Regions from separate parts of the Streptomyces sp. NPDC001135 genome, predicted to be linked through region 1. Evidence: riboswitches for the same ligand, from Rfam matches in the RefSeq annotation. Region 1 holds a riboswitch; the other holds the start of a gene.
The links. Region 1 has a riboswitch for cobalamin ahead of ACWC94_RS20045 (CbtB domain-containing protein). Riboswitches for the same ligand answer to the same signal wherever they lie in the genome.
Positions count from the first base shown of each region.

Region 2: it holds a riboswitch for cobalamin, as region 1 does, so the genes downstream of both, ACWC94_RS25565 (cobalamin biosynthesis protein) here and ACWC94_RS20045 (CbtB domain-containing protein) in region 1, are expected to answer to the same signal.

Region 1 covers NZ_JBSFKD010000015.1:130,064-137,917, reverse strand. Annotated here, with positions in the region: gene ACWC94_RS20060 (hypothetical protein) at 1-790, opposite strand, end outside; gene ACWC94_RS20055 (methyltransferase family protein) at 1,008-1,655, shown strand; cobalamin riboswitch at 1,766-1,885, shown strand; gene ACWC94_RS20050 (hypothetical protein) at 1,942-2,349, shown strand; cobalamin riboswitch at 2,533-2,674, shown strand; gene ACWC94_RS20045 (CbtB domain-containing protein) at 2,711-2,932, shown strand; gene ACWC94_RS20040 (CbtA family protein) at 2,955-3,707, shown strand; gene ACWC94_RS20035 (hypothetical protein) at 3,852-4,190, shown strand; gene ACWC94_RS20030 (histidine phosphatase family protein) at 4,365-4,976, opposite strand; gene ACWC94_RS20025 (penicillin-binding transpeptidase domain-containing protein) at 5,311-6,957, opposite strand; gene ACWC94_RS20020 (LysR family transcriptional regulator) at 7,097-7,854, shown strand, end outside.
Region 2 covers NZ_JBSFKD010000022.1:93,542-101,395, reverse strand. Annotated here, with positions in the region: gene ACWC94_RS25590 (alpha/beta hydrolase) at 1-418, opposite strand, end outside; gene ACWC94_RS25585 (class II aldolase/adducin family protein) at 597-1,259, opposite strand; gene ACWC94_RS25580 (lysozyme) at 1,450-2,196, shown strand; gene ACWC94_RS25575 (anion permease) at 2,340-3,590, shown strand; gene ACWC94_RS25570 (hypothetical protein) at 3,623-3,850, shown strand; cobalamin riboswitch at 4,019-4,159, shown strand; gene ACWC94_RS25565 (cobalamin biosynthesis protein) at 4,264-5,217, shown strand; gene ACWC94_RS25560 (cobyric acid synthase) at 5,214-6,722, shown strand; gene cobN (cobaltochelatase subunit CobN) at 6,719-7,854, shown strand, end outside.

The DNA.
Region 1 (7,854 bases):
CCGGCTGGGCCGGGGCCTCGAGCACGGCCGCCGGGTCGTCGCAGGCCTGCTCCAGCAGCAGGGGCGGTACCGGCTCGGCGTCGAGGCCGCGTCCCGGCTGCACGGGCCCGTACTCCTCACGGACCCCGCCGAGCCAGGTGGCGCGCAGCCGTACGACCCGGAAGAGGGGTGTGAGGGCCTCACCGATCCACTGGAAGCCCAGGTGCCTGCTGCCGGCGAGCCGCGCCGAGCCCGCCAGGTCGAGCAGTTGCAGCGGCCCGGTGCCGACGGACGCGGCCAGGCTCAGTTCGGCCGAGGCGCCCGCCTCGGCGGCCACCAGCACGGCGGCGGCGTCGGCCCGGACCACCTCGGTCACGGCGAGCAGCCCGGCCTCCCACCGGCCCTCCCAGTAGCGGCGGACGAGCGTGCCGGCCAGGGCGCGGGTGTCGGTCAGGCCGCTCCCGGTCAGGCCCTGGTACGCCACCAGCGCGGCCCGCTGCCGGGCGAACCGCAGCAGGACCCCGGCGTCCGCGTCGGCGAGGGCCGTGAAGAGGGGGTCCGTGGCGCCGGAGGCCTTGAAGCGGACGTCGATCCCGCCGCCGGCGTCGTACAGGAAGGCGCCGCGGGCCTCGGGCGGCGTCTCCTCGAAGCCGATCCGGTGGTCGGCCAGTGTCCCGGCCGCGCGGACGGATCCCCGTGCGTCGTGCAGGACGTCCCCCACGGCGACCTTCTGCAGCAGCGGCCAGGCCAGCCACCAGTCCCCCCACGCCTCACGCATGGCGTCCCGGTACACGGCGAACGCATGGACCACGGCGTTCAGCTCCTCCCCTGTCCCGCCCGAGCACCTGCGCGCAGGCTAGCAGCGCCCCCTCCGGACACGCCCGAACTTCCGTGTCTGTACGGGCCTTGCCCGTGACTTCTCCATCCGTGGACGGAGGACGGTGGAGACCGGTGGAGCCCGGTGCGGGGTCTCTCCATCGACCCGTGGGTGGTGGTGATCGGCTGGGTACGCGGAGCAGTCTTGAGGCATGGGTTCTCTTCACTCGGCACTCGTCCTGACCATCGACGTCTGCGTCCTGATCTTCGTCGCGGCCTGGGTCGTGGGCGCTGTCCTCTTCGGCGTGAAGAGCCGGTCCGGACTGCGCGGCTGGGTGCGCGGACTGCGCCGCACACTGCCGCGCCGGCTGCTGCCGGCCGCGGGCGTCTCCGTCTTCTTCATCCTGATCGGGCACTCCGAGGGCTTCTGGCGCCGGCTGCAGTACTGGCGGCCCGAGCCGGCGCTCCTGGGCGCACTGCTCGCCGTCGCCTCGACCGCCCTGCTGCTGTGGGCCCGCTGGGCGCTGGGCACGATGTGGGCCAGTGTGCCGACGGTCCGGGAGCACCACGAGCTCCGGACGGACGGGCCCTACCGGCTGGTCCGCCACCCCATCTACACCGGGCTGCTCGGCCTGGTCACCGGTTCCATGCTGGCCTGCGGCTTCGGCGTCTGGGTGGCGTTCCTGGCGGTCGCCGTCCCCTGGCTGCTGCGCCGGGTCCGGATCGAGGACGGCCTGATGGCCCGGCAGTTCGGCGCCGCCCACGACGCCTACCGCGCCGAAGTCCCGGCCCTGATCCCCCACATACGCCCCATGGCCCACCGGGCCGGCCGGCGCCCCGCGGGCAGCGTGCGGCGGTAGCCCGGTCGTCCGCTCCCACCGCGCCGCGGAGGGCGCGGGCGGTGACGGCTCACGCGGCGCTCCGAGAGGTGATGGCATGATGACCGGCGACATAGGGCGACGGCGGTCCGAGGAAGCCGGTGTGAATCCGGCGCGGTCCCGCCACTGTGACCGGTGAGCGAGTTCCGGCAGGCCTCCGTCCCTCCCGGGGCGGGCAGGCCGGGCGGGCGACGACCCGGGAGCCAGAGACTCACGCGGTCGCCTCCTCGACGTACACCGGGGCGGAGCTCCCCGGGAGGGGAGTGACATGGGCGTGCCCGAGAGGCCGGCGGAAGAGGTGTCCGGCGGGCCTGTGACGGGGAGCGCCGCGGCGCCGTGCCGGGTCGTCGTGTGCCGGGACTGCTGCTGTGGCACTCCCAAGGTGACCGGGGTCGATCACATGGCGCAGACCGCACGGCTGAGGGCACGGGTGCCGGTGCGGATCTCCGACTGCCTCGATGTGTGCGACCAGGCCAACGTCATCGTCGTACAGCCGTCCACGGCTGGCCGGGCCGCCGGTGCGCGGCCGGTCTGGCTCGGACTCGTCAACGATCCGGAGGCGACCGAGGACATCGTGACCTGGGTGCGGGCGGGCGGCCCGGGCGTCGCTCCCCAGCCGGACATCCTCGGCCTGTACACCTTCACACCGCCACGACGCCGTGCGGATCCCCGTTGACCCGTGGGTCCGGTGCGGCACCGAGCCCGGCGCAGGACGCCACCGGCCGACGCGCCCCGTGTGCAACTCGCGCCCGGAATCGACGGGTTGGGTCCCGGCCGCGGTGCCGTCCCACCGGCCTCGTACCGTCACGCCTGGTGAGGGGGGAAGGTCACGGCGGCCGGAGGCGGTCTTGGCCGTGCGCGCGACACGCGGTACGGTCTGTCCGATATCGACGACGGCGAGACGGAAGCCGGTGTGAATCCGGCACGGTCGCGCCACTGTATGCGAGTCGCCCCCGCGGCGTCCCGTGAGTCAGACCCGTGGCCGTCGTCCTGTGCACCACCGAGATGGGACGCGAACTCCCAGAGGAGGTTCTGCCATGGCGCAGACCGTCGCCCAGCCGACAGCCACCACCCCCGTCGTTCCCGCCAAGCTGCCGCTGAAGGCGATTGCTCCCTGGGCGGTCTTCTTCGGCATCCTGATGCTGGTCCTGCTCTACTTCGTCGGCGCCGAGCAGGGCGCCACCTCCGTGCTCAACGGCACGGACGTCCACGAGTGGGTGCACGACGCCCGTCACCTGCTCGGTTTCCCCTGCCACTGAGGCGAGGGGACACCGCACGCCCATGAATTCCGCAACCGTACGGAACCTCCTCGTACGGGGCATGCTCGCCGGCCTCGCGGCCGGCGTGCTCGCCCTCGTCGTGGCGTACGTCCTCGGTGAGCCGAGCGTCGACAAGGCGATCAGTTTCGAGGAGGCCCACTCCCACGAGCACGAGATGGAAGTCGTCTCCCGCTCCCTGCAGTCCACCGCCGGCCTCGCCACCGGCGTCCTCGTCTACGGCGTCGCCTTCGGCGGCATCGCCGCGCTCGCCTTCTGCTTCGCCCTGGGCCGCGTGGGCCGCTTCAGCCCGCGTGCCACGGCACTGCTGCTGTCGGGCTGCGCCCTGCTCGCCGTGTACGTCGTGCCGTTCCTGAAGTACCCGGCCAATCCGCCGTCGGTCGGCAACGCCGACACCATCGGCAAGCGGACCACCCTGTACTTCCTGATGATGCTGCTCAGCGTCCTGCTGGCGATCGCCGCCACCCTCCTGGGCAAGCGCCTGGTCCCCCGTCTGGGTACCTGGTGGGCGACGGTCGTCGCGGTGGCCGCGTTCGCCGTCGTGATCGCTCTGGCCTACCAGTTCCTGCCCGTCGTCAACGAGGTGCCCAAGGGCTTCCCGGCCACCCTGCTGTGGCGGTTCCGGCTCTCGGCACTGGCGATCCAGACCGCTCTGTGGGCCGGATTCGGCCTCCTCTTCGGCGAGTTGGCCGAGCGCCTGCTGAACCCGAAGCCGGCGACGGCCGGGAGGGGACGAGCGGTTCCGGCCGCGCACTGACCCCTTCCGGACAACAGAGGGCCCTTCGGAACCATCCGGGGGCCCTTCGGCGTTCTCCGGACACCGACGCGCACGGGATCATCGGCAGGGCACGGGAATCCGGCGGACCGGGCGCGTCACCCGGGCGAGGAGCGGAGGAACCGAGTGGCCAGAACCCCACAGCCCCGCCGCATCACCCTCGGTGGCCGCGACGCGGTCGCCCTCACCCCGCGGGAGTACGAGCAACTGGTCGCCAGCCGACGGCAGATCGGCGGCCAGAGCGCCCGCGTGCGGGTGCTCGCCCAGCAGGCCAAGCGCACCGAACAGCTCCTGCACGACCTGGAAACCCTGATAGCGGCCTCCGGGGACGGCTGCCAGGGACGGTCCCACCCGGCGCCGACGCCGTGCCCCGGCCGCCAAGCCACGGAGCCGAGCGCCGACGGCGCCTGCCTGCGCTGCGCGATAGCGGCGCTGCTGCGCCGTCACCGGGACTCGGCAGCCTGAACCGCCGGTCGCCGGCGCCTGGGCCCTCTCGTTTGGATCATCCCGGCGTCGCAGGGGCTGGCACGCACATCTGGCGCGTTGTCGTCACTCGCCGACGCTCCGCGTCGACTCCCTCCTCCGCCTCGCAGCCGCACGCACGAGACCGTGCTCCGGTCGGCTGGAAGGCACCCCACCTCACAGCCGGCCTGATCCAAACGGCAGGTCCTGGTCGGCGTCCGGCGCGGCAAGCGGACGCCCCAGCCGCAGATTCCAGCGCCCGGCCCGGCCACTGAGTTCGGTCACGGTCAGCGGCGGTACATCGAGGCGCCAGAACACCGTGGCGGGCATCCCCAGCGCGTCGGTGACGGCCGCCCGTACCACCTCCGGCTCGACGACGGCGACCGTACGGCCCTCCGCGGCCCGCGCGTCGGCCAGCCACCGCGCCACCCTTGCGCACAGGTCCCGCACGGACTCACCCCCATGCGGTGCGCAGCCCGGGTCGGTGAGCCAGCGGCCCACCGCCTCCGGCTCGGCCGCCCCCACCTCCTGAAGGGTGCGGCCCCGCCAGCGGCCCACGTCGAGCCCCGCCAGCTCGGGCACCGGCGCGCCGTCGAGGCCCAGCGCCGTGGCCGTCTCCCGGCAGCGCGTGCTGGGGGAGACGGCCACACGCCCCGCGCCGGGCAGCGACCCGGCCGCCGCCCGGGCCCGCGCCGCGCCACCGTCGTCGAGCGAGCTGCCGTCGTCGAACCGTGCCTGCCGCAACGACACGCTCGTGGCGGGGGAGACGAGTAGAACTCGGCTGGTCACGCGGATGCTCCTGCTGCCGTCATGGGGCGCGGGACTCGACCGGTACGGCCCACGCGGCCGCGAACATAGCATCCGCCGCATGCCTTCCGTGCTCCCCGGCCGGTCACTTCCGGCCCGGCCCGGTGCGCCGGTCGACGAGCGTGTCACCCGGAGGAAGGCGCGGAGCCCCATGGCCCCGGTGCTGTCCTCGGGCTGCCCTGGCGCTGCGCGGCACATCGGGCCGCCGGCAGTCCGGACGGCAGCGGTGCCGTTCCTGACACACGCGAGCCGAAAGAACACAGTGGCAACGCGTCCGCCGCCACGCCGGCCGCGCCTGCCGCGCGATGACGGTCCCTCAGGAGGCATCGGCGGGAACAGCGGTCAGCAGGCCGTGGATGATGGGGCCGGCGGAGCCGCCGCCGGTGACTCCCTGCTCCACGACGCACGCCACGGCCACGTTGCCCCGGTAGGCGACGAGCCATCCGTTGTTGGGCTCGCCCTCGGAGACCTCCGCGGTACCGGTCTTCGCGCCGATGTCACCCGGGAGGTCGGACAGGCTTCTCGCCGTGCCGTCGGTGACGGTGGTGCGCATCATCTCGCGCAGCTGTGCGACGACCCTGCCGGGAAGCGGGGCGGTGGTGGTCGTGTCCTTGGCGTCGCCCTTGATCGTGGGCTGATGGAAGGTTCCGGAGACGGCGGTCGCGGTGACGGAAGCCATGATCAGCGGATTGGCCTGGATCCTGCCCTGGCCGATCATCGAGGCGGCCTTCTCGGTCTCGTCCTTCGGCGCCGGTACCGAGCCGTCGTAGGAGGGGATGCCCACGTGCCAGTCCTGTCCGACGCCGAAGTACCTGCGGGCGACGTCGCCGAGCTCCCGGTCGCCGAGTCTGCCCCGCAGGCCGATGAAGGCGGTGTTGCACGACTCCGCGAAGTCCTTCGAGAACGTGGCGTTGCGGTGTTCGGAGGTCTCCACGTTGTGGAACTGCTTGCCGACCGTGACGTACTTCGGGCAGTCGACGATGTCCTCGGGCGCCACGGCGTTCTTGAGCAGCAGGGCGCTGCTGGTGACGATCTTCCACGTGGAGCCCGGCGCATAGGTGCCGGAAACGGCTCGGTTGAAGCCGGACGACGGGGAGTTGGCCATGGCCAGGATCTGCCCGTTGTCGATCCGGAGGGCGACCAGCGAGGCGTTCTTGCCGCCGGCGTGGGCCGTGAGGGCCCTCTCCGCGGCGGACTGCCAGATGACGTCGAGCGTGGTGCGGACGGCCCGGCCGCCCGAGGTGTCGCCCTTCCCGCCGAAGGTGGCCTCCGTACGCTCGACCTCCCCCGTGGTCCGGTCGACGAGCTGGATCGCACCTCGCGGGCCGGAACCGGAGCTCTCGCCGGAGGCCAACTGGGCCAGGACGGGGCGCACGGTGGGGTGGGCGTCGCCCGAGAGGGTTTTCCCGTTCCGGTCGACAGCGGGGGGCGGATCCGCGTCCTCGCGTTCCAGGTGGAACTTCGCCGAGTCGCTCAGGTGCGGGTGGACGAGCGAGAGTGTCCAGTGCACCTTCCATCCGCCCGCCGCGTGCTTGCTGAGTGACAGTGTCGACTTGTAGGTCCAGGTGCCCAGGCCGGTCACGGGCATCCGCGCCGTGAAGGGGACGCTGACGGTGCCGTCCCCGCCCTCGACGGGGGCCGCAGCGGTCAGCGTGGGTCTGCCGATGTCGAGGCCCTTGGTGAAGTTGCCCAGCACCTCCTGCGCCGTACCAGGCCGGTCGGTGCGGCCGGCCGCGTTCGGCAGGCGTCCTGCGGCCCAGTCCGCGAGAAAGGCGCGGGCCTGGGCGACGGCCGCCGGGGCGGGGCCGGAACGGGAGGTGCCGCGGGCGAAGGGGCCGAGGCCGGCCGCGTACGTCGCGCCCGCGACGACGGCTGTCACCACGGCGGTCGCGGTGACGGCCCGTACGGTCCTGCGGGGCTTGCGGCGGCTGGTGGCCGTGGTGGTGTATTCGGGTTCGGACATCGTCTGGTCCTGTCTCCGTGGGCAGTTGCCGGGCTCCCCGCGTGGGGAATCCGTAGCCCGAGGAGAGCAATGCCCCGCGGTGCCTGTCCAAGACCCATATCAATCGTGGATTGATCAATATCCGATATGATTGCTGATCGTGGACCTCGTACGGCACCTGGAGTGCTTCGTGGCTGTTGCAGAAGAGTCACACTTCGGCCGTGCCGCGACTCGGCTGGGCATGGCCCAGCCGCCGTTGTCACAGCGCATCCAGCGCCTGGAACGGGAGCTGGGTGTCCGGTTGTTCGAGCGCAGCAGCCGACAGGTGACCATCACCGAAGCGGGGACGCTGCTGTTGGCGGAGGCCCGTGAACTGCTGGCCCGCTCCGAGGCGTTCACCGCCACGGCGCGCCGCATCAGGGACGGCGAGACCGGGCTCCTGCGAGCCGCGCTGTCGCCCGACATCCCCGGCGAGACCGTCGCCGCGCTGCTCACGGACTTCCAGGGGCGTCATGCAGGACTGAAACTGGAGCTGCTGGAACTCACCACCACCCAGCAGCTCGACCGGTTCGCGTCGCACGACCTGGACGTCGGGATCGTCCATCATCCCTGTGACGTCTCCGGTTTGGAGCTCGGCCCGGTGCTGCGCCGCGAGTTGGGTGTGCTGCTGCCGCGCGACGCCGAGGCGGCCGAACTCGACGAGGTACCGCTCGCTGCGCTCGTGGGCTACGACCTGATCCTCTTCCCCCGTACCGCGGCTCCGGCGCTGTACGACGAGCTGCTGACCGCTTGTGCCCGCAACGGTTACACCCCGGCCGCGGTCCGGCACGGTCAGGGCGCCAGCTTCGTCCGCGGTCTGGTCCTCTCCGCCAACGCCGTGGCGTTCGGCCCGCGCGACGCCCAACCCGCCAAGGCACG
Region 2 (7,854 bases), on a different contig from region 1:
CGGGCACGTCGATGTCGGCGTGGTCGAGGCCGAGGGCGGCGGACGGATCGCCGATGTACAGGTTCGGGGTGAGCCACACCGCGTCGCCGGGGGCGAACGTGCCGTGCGTGACGCGTTCCAGGCGGCGCACGACGGTGTCGGCCGTGTGCCGGGCCGCCTCCAGGACGGGGCCGACGACCGCGTGGGAGCCGTCGCCGGCCAGGCCGTAGGTGCCGGGGCGCAGCGCGGCCAGGTCGCGGGTGAGCGCGATCCGGCCGGCGGCCGTGCCGTGCACGGTGAGGCGGGGCTCGGTGGGCAGCGGACGGCCCGCGGGTGCCTTCAGCGCGGCGTCGCTGGCGAGCCGGCCGACGGCCACGGAGGCCATGCCGGCGGCCAGTGCCGCGGTGAGGGCGGCGGCGGTCGCTTTGACGGGGCGCACGCGTCCAGTGTCGTGGGGGTTGCTGCCACCGGCCAGCGGAAGGGTGGGGCCGGACGAGGAGCGTCGGGGTGCGGGCGGGTCCGGCACCGCCGGACGCCTCCGCCGTGGCTGAGCGCCGTTGCGGCGGAGCGAAGTGAAGGCAGTCGAGAAAGAGCGGAACGAGTCGCGCGGCAAGGGGTCACCTCCGTTGGCCGTATCCCTTCAAGCGTTCCCCGGCCTCGCTCAGTTGTGCCTCGGTCAGCAGGGACGGCGTGAGACCCGGCACCGAGGAGGCCGTCAGCCACAGGCGGCACATCCACTCCAGCTGGGCGGTGCGGTCGTAGGCCTGGTCGAGGGCGGCGCCGTAGGTGATCGTGCCGTGGTTCTGCAGCAGGCAGCCGGAGCGGCCCGCCAGGGCGCGGAGCATGTTCTCGGCCAGCTCGTCGGTGCCGTAGGTGGCGTAGGGGGCGACACGGACGGGGCCGCCGAGGGCGCCGGCCATGTAGTGGACGGGCGGCAGCTCGGGCACGAGCGTGGAGACCGCCGTCGCGTGCACGGCGTGGGTGTGGACGATCGCGCGGGCGTCGGTGGTGCGGTAGACGGCGAGGTGCAGGGGCAGCTCGCTGGTCGGCACCAGGGTGCCGAGCACCTGGCGTCCGGCCAGGTCGACACCCGTGATGTCGTCCGGGGTGAGCCGGTCGTAGGGCACGCCCGACGGGGTGACGAGCACGAGGTCGCCGACGCGTGCCGAGACGTTCCCGGAGGTGCCGACCACCAGCCCGTCGGCTACGGTCCGCCGCGCCGTCGCGACCAGGTGCGCCCAGATCCGTTCCCGTTCCGCGTCCCGCCGCTGTTCAGCCATGCCGCGATCCTGCCAGCCGCACCCGCGGAGAGGGGAGTGGCGGTCGCTCCAGGCCGCGGGCGCGCACCCCCGAACGGGTGGAGATCGGGGGGAATCGCCGCACATGAGGCGCAGATTCGATGATCGCCGGGCCTTCAATGGTCTGCCTTGCCCGCCGGACGTTCTCCCGTCCGCCGACCCGGGGAGACATATGGCCCGTGAACGCACTCGCCTCCGTCGCCGCGCCGGTGTCCTCGTGGCGGCCACGGCGGCGCTCGCCCTCGTGGGCACCGCGCCCGCGGCGGCCGGCACCCGGGCACCGGCCAAGCCCCACGGACACGACGTCTCGTCGCACCAGAAGCGCGTCGACTGGCCGGCCGCCCGGTCCAAGGGCGCGCGGTTCGTCTACGTCAAGGCGACGGAGTCCACGGACTACCGCAACCCCTACTTCTCCCAGCAGTACGACGGCGCCCGCAAGGCGGGCCTGGTCCGGGGCGCCTACCACTTCGCCCGGCCGGACAAGTCCTCCGGCGCCCAGCAGGCCGCGTACTTCGTGCGGCACGGCGGGGGCTGGCGGGCGGACGGCTGGACGCTGCCACCCGCACTCGACATCGAGTACAACCCGTACGACAAGAAGCACAAGTGCTACGGGATGGGCAGGAGGCGGATGGTCCGCTGGATCCGGTCCTTCAGCAACGAGGTCAAGCGGAGGACCGGCCGCCGCCCGGTGATCTACACCACCACCCAGTGGTGGAAGCTGTGCACCGGCAACAGCCGCGCGTTCTCCGGCAACCCCCTGTGGATCGCCCGCCACGGCACCTCGCGTCCGGGGAAGCTGCCGGGCGGATGGCAGTACTGGACGATCTGGCAGTACGGCACCAAGGGCCGGCTGCCGGGTGACCAGAATCTCTTCAACGGGTCCGCGAGCCGGCTGCGGACCCTCGCGCGGGGCCGGTAGCCATGGGGCGCCTGGGCCGCGGGGGCCGAACGAAACCCCACTCCCCCCACTCGGACACCGCCACGCCCGCCTCAGTTCATCTTCCGTTCACCCAGGTTGCCTACGGTCGTCCAGCCAATGACCTCGAACGATTGCCTGGGTAAATGGAAAGCTTCTCGCTGATCCTCGCGATTGTGGTGGTAACCGCACTCGCGTTCGATTTCACGAACGGTTTCCACGACACCGCGAACGCGATGGCCACCACCATCTCCACAGGCGCCCTGAAGCCGAAGATCGCGGTAACCATGTCCGCCGCCCTGAACCTGGTCGGCGCCTTCCTCTCCGTGGAGGTCGCGAACACGATCTCCAAGGGTCTCGTCGACGAGACCGGCATCCGTCCCGAGGTCATCTTCGCCGCCCTGGTCGGCGCGATTCTCTGGAACCTGCTGACCTGGCTGGTGGGTCTGCCGTCCAGTTCCTCGCACGCCCTGATGGGCGGTCTGATCGGCGCCACCGTCGCCTCCGCCGGCTTCGGCGCCGTCCACGGCGACGTGCTGGTCACCAAGGTGCTGCTGCCGGCGGTCGCCGCGCCGGTCGTGGCGGGCCTCGCGTCGCTGCTGGCCACCCGGTTCTCCTACGGCATCGGCGGCAAGGCCGAGGGCGAGGCCACCCGCAAGGGCTACCGCGCCGGCCAGATCGCCTCCGCCGGCCTGGTCTCCCTCGCCCACGGCACCAACGACGCCCAGAAGACGATGGGCATCATCACCCTCGCGCTGATCGCGGGCGGCGCCATCGCCCCGGGCTCCAACCCTCCCACCTGGGTCATCCTCTCCGCCGGCCTGGCCATCGCGCTGGGCACCTGGATCGGCGGCTGGCGCATCATCCGCACCATGGGCACGGGCCTGACCGACCTGGAGCCGCGTCAGGGCTTCGCCGCCCAGACGAGCGCCGCGACCGCCATCCTGGCCTCGTCCCACCTGGGCTTCTCGCTGTCCACCACGCACGTCGTCTCCGGTTCGGTGATGGGCGCGGGCCTCGGCCGCAAGGGCGGGGTGGTCCGCTGGTCCACCGCGACCCGGATGGCCGTCGCCTGGGTACTCACCCTCCCGGCCGCCGCGCTGGTCGGCGCGGGCGCCGAGTCCGTCACGGACCTCGGTGACTGGGGCACCGCCGTCGTCGCCGTCTTCCTGGTCGGCGCGAGCGCCGCGATCTGGAAGATCTCCCGCCGTGAGGTCGTCGACCACACCAACGTCGTCGCCGACACCGAGGAGCCGGCCGGCGTGGTGACCACCGCCATCGCCGCGGTGACCCCGCCCCCGGCGGGCACGCTCGCCGAGGACCTCACGGCGACGATCCCCTCCCCGGCCACAGCCGAGCCCGTTGCTCCGGCCGCCCCGCCGGCCGCCACCGTCTGACCCCGGTCACCCCGGTTACCGAAGGAAGCATCATGAAGATCGACTGGGCGGCCCTCGGCTCCGTCTTCGGCGTCAGCCTCGCGTTCGCGGTGGGCCTGGTGGCCCTGTTCACCCTCGGCATCAACGGTCTGGCCCGGCGCGAGAAGGCCGCGGCCCAGGGCGGTTCCGCCGGCCTCGCCGTCACCGGCGCCTACGTCTGCTTCGCCGCGTGCGCGGCGGCGGTGGCGTACGGCATCTACCTGATCGTGGCCAAGCCCTGACCCACCCCCTGAAGGCTCCCCTCCCGTCGTGACGCGGAAGGGGAGCCTTTTGTCACGCGGAAGGGGAGCCTTTTGTCACGCGGAAGGGGAGCCTTTCCCCTGCCCCGCACGCCCCACGATGTGGGGATCGGCACACTCTCCCCGTGCAGGTCAACGGCAAGTTGACGGCCGTTCCGGGCGCGTGGTGGACTGCCCGGGCCATGTACGGCGGCAAGAGAGGAAGCCGGTGCGAATCCGGCGCGGTCCCGCCACTGTCACCGGGGAAGAACCCCGGAAGCCAGGAACTCTCACCGCCGAATCTCGTCGAACCAGGGCGCGGACACCCTGAGTGAGGACACGGATCGCCATGCTCGGCTGCCGAAGGACAAGGACCCGACCCAGGCCCGCTCCTGCACCCACGGCCGGCTGAGCCGATGGGTGCCGATCGCATGTACGCGTACGGCGCCGCCGCCGGCCTTCTCGGTGACCTGCTCCTCGGCGACCCCCGCCGTGGTCATCCGGTCGCCGCGTTCGGGCGGGCGGCCGCTGCCGTGGACCGCGCGTTGTGGCACGACCACCGCGGCTGGGGCGCCCTGCACACCGTCGTGTGCGCCGGAGGCGCCGTCACACTCGGCACGGTGGCCGCACGCGCTGTACGCCCCTCCCCCACCGCCACCCTCGCGCTGACCGCCGCGGCCACCTGGGCGGTCGTCGGCGGTACGTCACTCGCCCGCGAGGCCCGCACGATCGGGCGTGCGCTGGAGGCCGGGGACGTCGAGGCGGCACGGGCACGGCTGCCGCATCTGTGCGGCCGGGACCCACAGGCACTGGACGCCGACGGGATCGCCCGGGCGGTCGTCGAGTCGGTCGCCGAGAACACCTCCGACGCCGTCGTGGGGGCGCTGGTGTGGGGGGCCGTGGCCGGGGTCCCGGGGCTGCTCGGGTTCCGGGCGGTCAACACCCTGGACGCCATGGTGGGTCACAAGTCCCGCCGGTACCGGCGCTACGGCTGGGCCTCCGCCCGGCTCGACGACCTGGCCGGCTGGCCGGGGGCGCGGCTGACCGCCGTACTCGCCGCCACGGCCGGACCCGACCCCCGGGGGGCCCTGCGCGCCTGGAAGGCCGACGCCCGCGAGCACCCGAGCCCCAACGCCGGTCCCGTCGAAGCCTCCTTCGCCGGCGCCCTCGGCGTACGCCTGGGCGGCACGCTCTCCTACGGCGGCCGGGTCGAGCACCGGCCCGTGCTGAACGGGGACACCGGGCGGGCCGTCCGGGCCACCGACATCGACCGGGCCGTACGGCTCTCCCGCCGCGTCGGCCTCCTCGCGCTCGGCACCACGGTCGCCGCGCGCCACCTCGTCAAGAGCCTGAAGGGACGTGGCAAGTGAGCGGGGGTCTCCTCGTCGCCGGCACCACCTCCGACGCCGGCAAGAGCGTCGTGACGGCCGGGATCTGCCGGTGGCTGGTGCGCCAGGGCGTGAAGGTCGCGCCGTTCAAGGCGCAGAACATGTCGCTCAACTCCTTCGTGACCCGTCAGGGCGCGGAGATCGGGCGGGCCCAGGCCATGCAGGCCCAGGCGTGCCGGATCGAACCGACCGCGCTGATGAACCCGGTGCTGCTCAAGCCGGGCGGCGAGCAGAGCAGCCAGGTCGTACTGCTGGGCAAGCCGGTGGGCGAGCTGAGCGCGCGCGGGTACCACGGGGGGCGTCAGCAGAAGCTCCTCGGTCCCGTGCTGGACTGCCTGGCCGAGTTGCGGGGCACGTATGACGCGGTGATCTGTGAGGGTGCGGGCAGCCCGGCCGAGATCAATCTGCGCCGGACCGACATCGTGAACATGGGGATCGCGCGCCGTGCGCGCCTGCCGGTGCTGGTGGTGGGCGACATCGACCGCGGGGGCGTCTTCGCGTCCTTCTTCGGGACCGTCGCCCTGCTGTCGCCCGAGGACCAGGAGCTGGTCGCCGGGTTCCTGGTGAACAAGTTCCGGGGCGATGCCGGCCTGCTGGAACCCGGGCTGGAGATGCTCCACGGCCTGACCGGGCGGCGGACGTACGGCGTGCTCCCCTTCCGGCACGGTCTCGGTATCGACGAGGAGGACGGACTGCGCGTGTCCCTGCGCGGCACCGTCCGGGAGTCCACCGTGATCCCGCCCGTCGGCGAGGACGTGCTGCGGGTCGCCGTGTGCGCGATCCCGCTGATGTCCAACTTCACGGACGTGGACGCGCTGGCCGCCGAACCGGGTGTCGTGGTGCGGTTCGTGGACCGTCCGGAGGAACTGGCGGACGCCGACCTGGTCGTCGTTCCGGGCACGCGCGGGACCGTACGGGCGCTCGCGTGGCTGCGGGAGCGGGGCCTCGCGGACGCGCTCGTCCGGCGTGCCGCCGAAGGACGCCCGGTCCTCGGTATCTGCGGCGGCTTCCAGATCCTCGGCGAACGCATCGAGGACGAGGTCGAGTCACGCGCCGGCACCGTCGACGGGCTCGGTGTGCTGCCCGTGCGGGTGCGGTTCGCCCGCGAGAAGACCCTGACCCGGCCGGCCGGAGAGGCTCTCGGCGAGCGGGTCGAGGGGTACGAGATCCACCACGGTGTCGCCGAAGTCGACGGCGGTGAGGCCTTCCTGGACGGCTGCCGGGTCGGCCGGACCTGGGGCACGCACTGGCACGGTTCGCTGGAGTCGGACGGCTTCCGGCGGGCCTTCCTGCGCGAGGTGGCCGCCGCCGCGGGCCGCCGCTTCGTGCCGGCGCCCGACACCTCCTTCGCCGCGCTGCGCGAGGAGCAGCTCGACCGGCTCGGCGACCTGATCGAACAGCACGCGGACACGGACGCGCTCTGGCGGCTCATCGAGTCGGGCGCGCCGCAAGGACTGCCTTTCATTCCACCGGGAGCGCCCGCATGAGCACAGTGTTGTTGTTGTCGACCGCCGACACGGATCTGCTGGCGGCCCGGGCCTCCGGCGCGGACTACCGCATCGGCAACCCGACCCGGGTGGACGTCCGCGAGGAGCTGCCGCGCCTGCTCGACGGGGCCGACCTGGCCGTCGTACGGCTGCTGGGCGGCAAGCGCGCCTGGGAGGAGGGGCTCGCCGCGCTGAAGGCGGCCGGGATCCCGACCGTGCTGCTGGGCGGCGAGGCCGTCCCCGACGCCGAGCTGATGGCCGAGTCGTCGGTGCCGGCCGGTGTGGTGGCGGAGGCGCTGAAGTACCTGGTCGAGGGCGGCCCCGCGAACCTGCTGGAGCTGTCCCGGTTCCTGTCGGACACCGTGCTGCTGACCGGTGAGGGCTTCGAGGAGCCGCGGAAGATGCCGGAGTACGGCGTCCACGGCTCGTACCGGGTCCAGGGCGGCCGGCCGACCGTGGGCGTGCTCTTCTACCGAGCGCACGAACTGAGCGGCAACACCGCCTTCGTGGACACCCTGTGCGAGGCGGTCGAGGCGGAGGGCGCCAACGCCCTGCCCGTCTACTGCGGTTCGCTGCGCGGCGCGGACGCCGGGCTGTACGAGTTGCTGGCGAAGGCCGACGTGCTGGTCGCCACGGTGCTCGCGGCCGGCGGCACCCACGCCTCGCAGGCGTCGGCGGGCGGCGACGAGGAGTCCTGGGACATCGGGGCCCTCGCGGATCTGGACATCCCGGTGCTGCAGGGCCTGTGCCTGACCTCCTCGCGGGCCGCGTGGGAGGACTCCGACGCCGCCCTGTCCCCCATGGACGCGGCGATGCAGGTCGCGATCCCGGAGTTCGACGGGCGTCTGATCACCGTGCCGTTCTCCTTCAAGGAGCAGGGCCCGGACGAGGTCCCCGTGTACCTCGCCGACCCGGAACGGGCCGCGCGGGTGGCCGGGATCGCCCTGCGCCACGCCCGGTTGAAGCACAAGCCGAACGCCGAGAAGAAGGTCGCGCTGGTCTTCACGGCGTACCCGACCAAGCACTCCCGGGTCGGCAACGCGGTCGGTCTGGACACGCCCGCGTCGGCGGTGCGGGTGCTGGACGCCCTCCGGGACGCCGGTTACGCACTCACCGAGTACCCCTCCGGCGG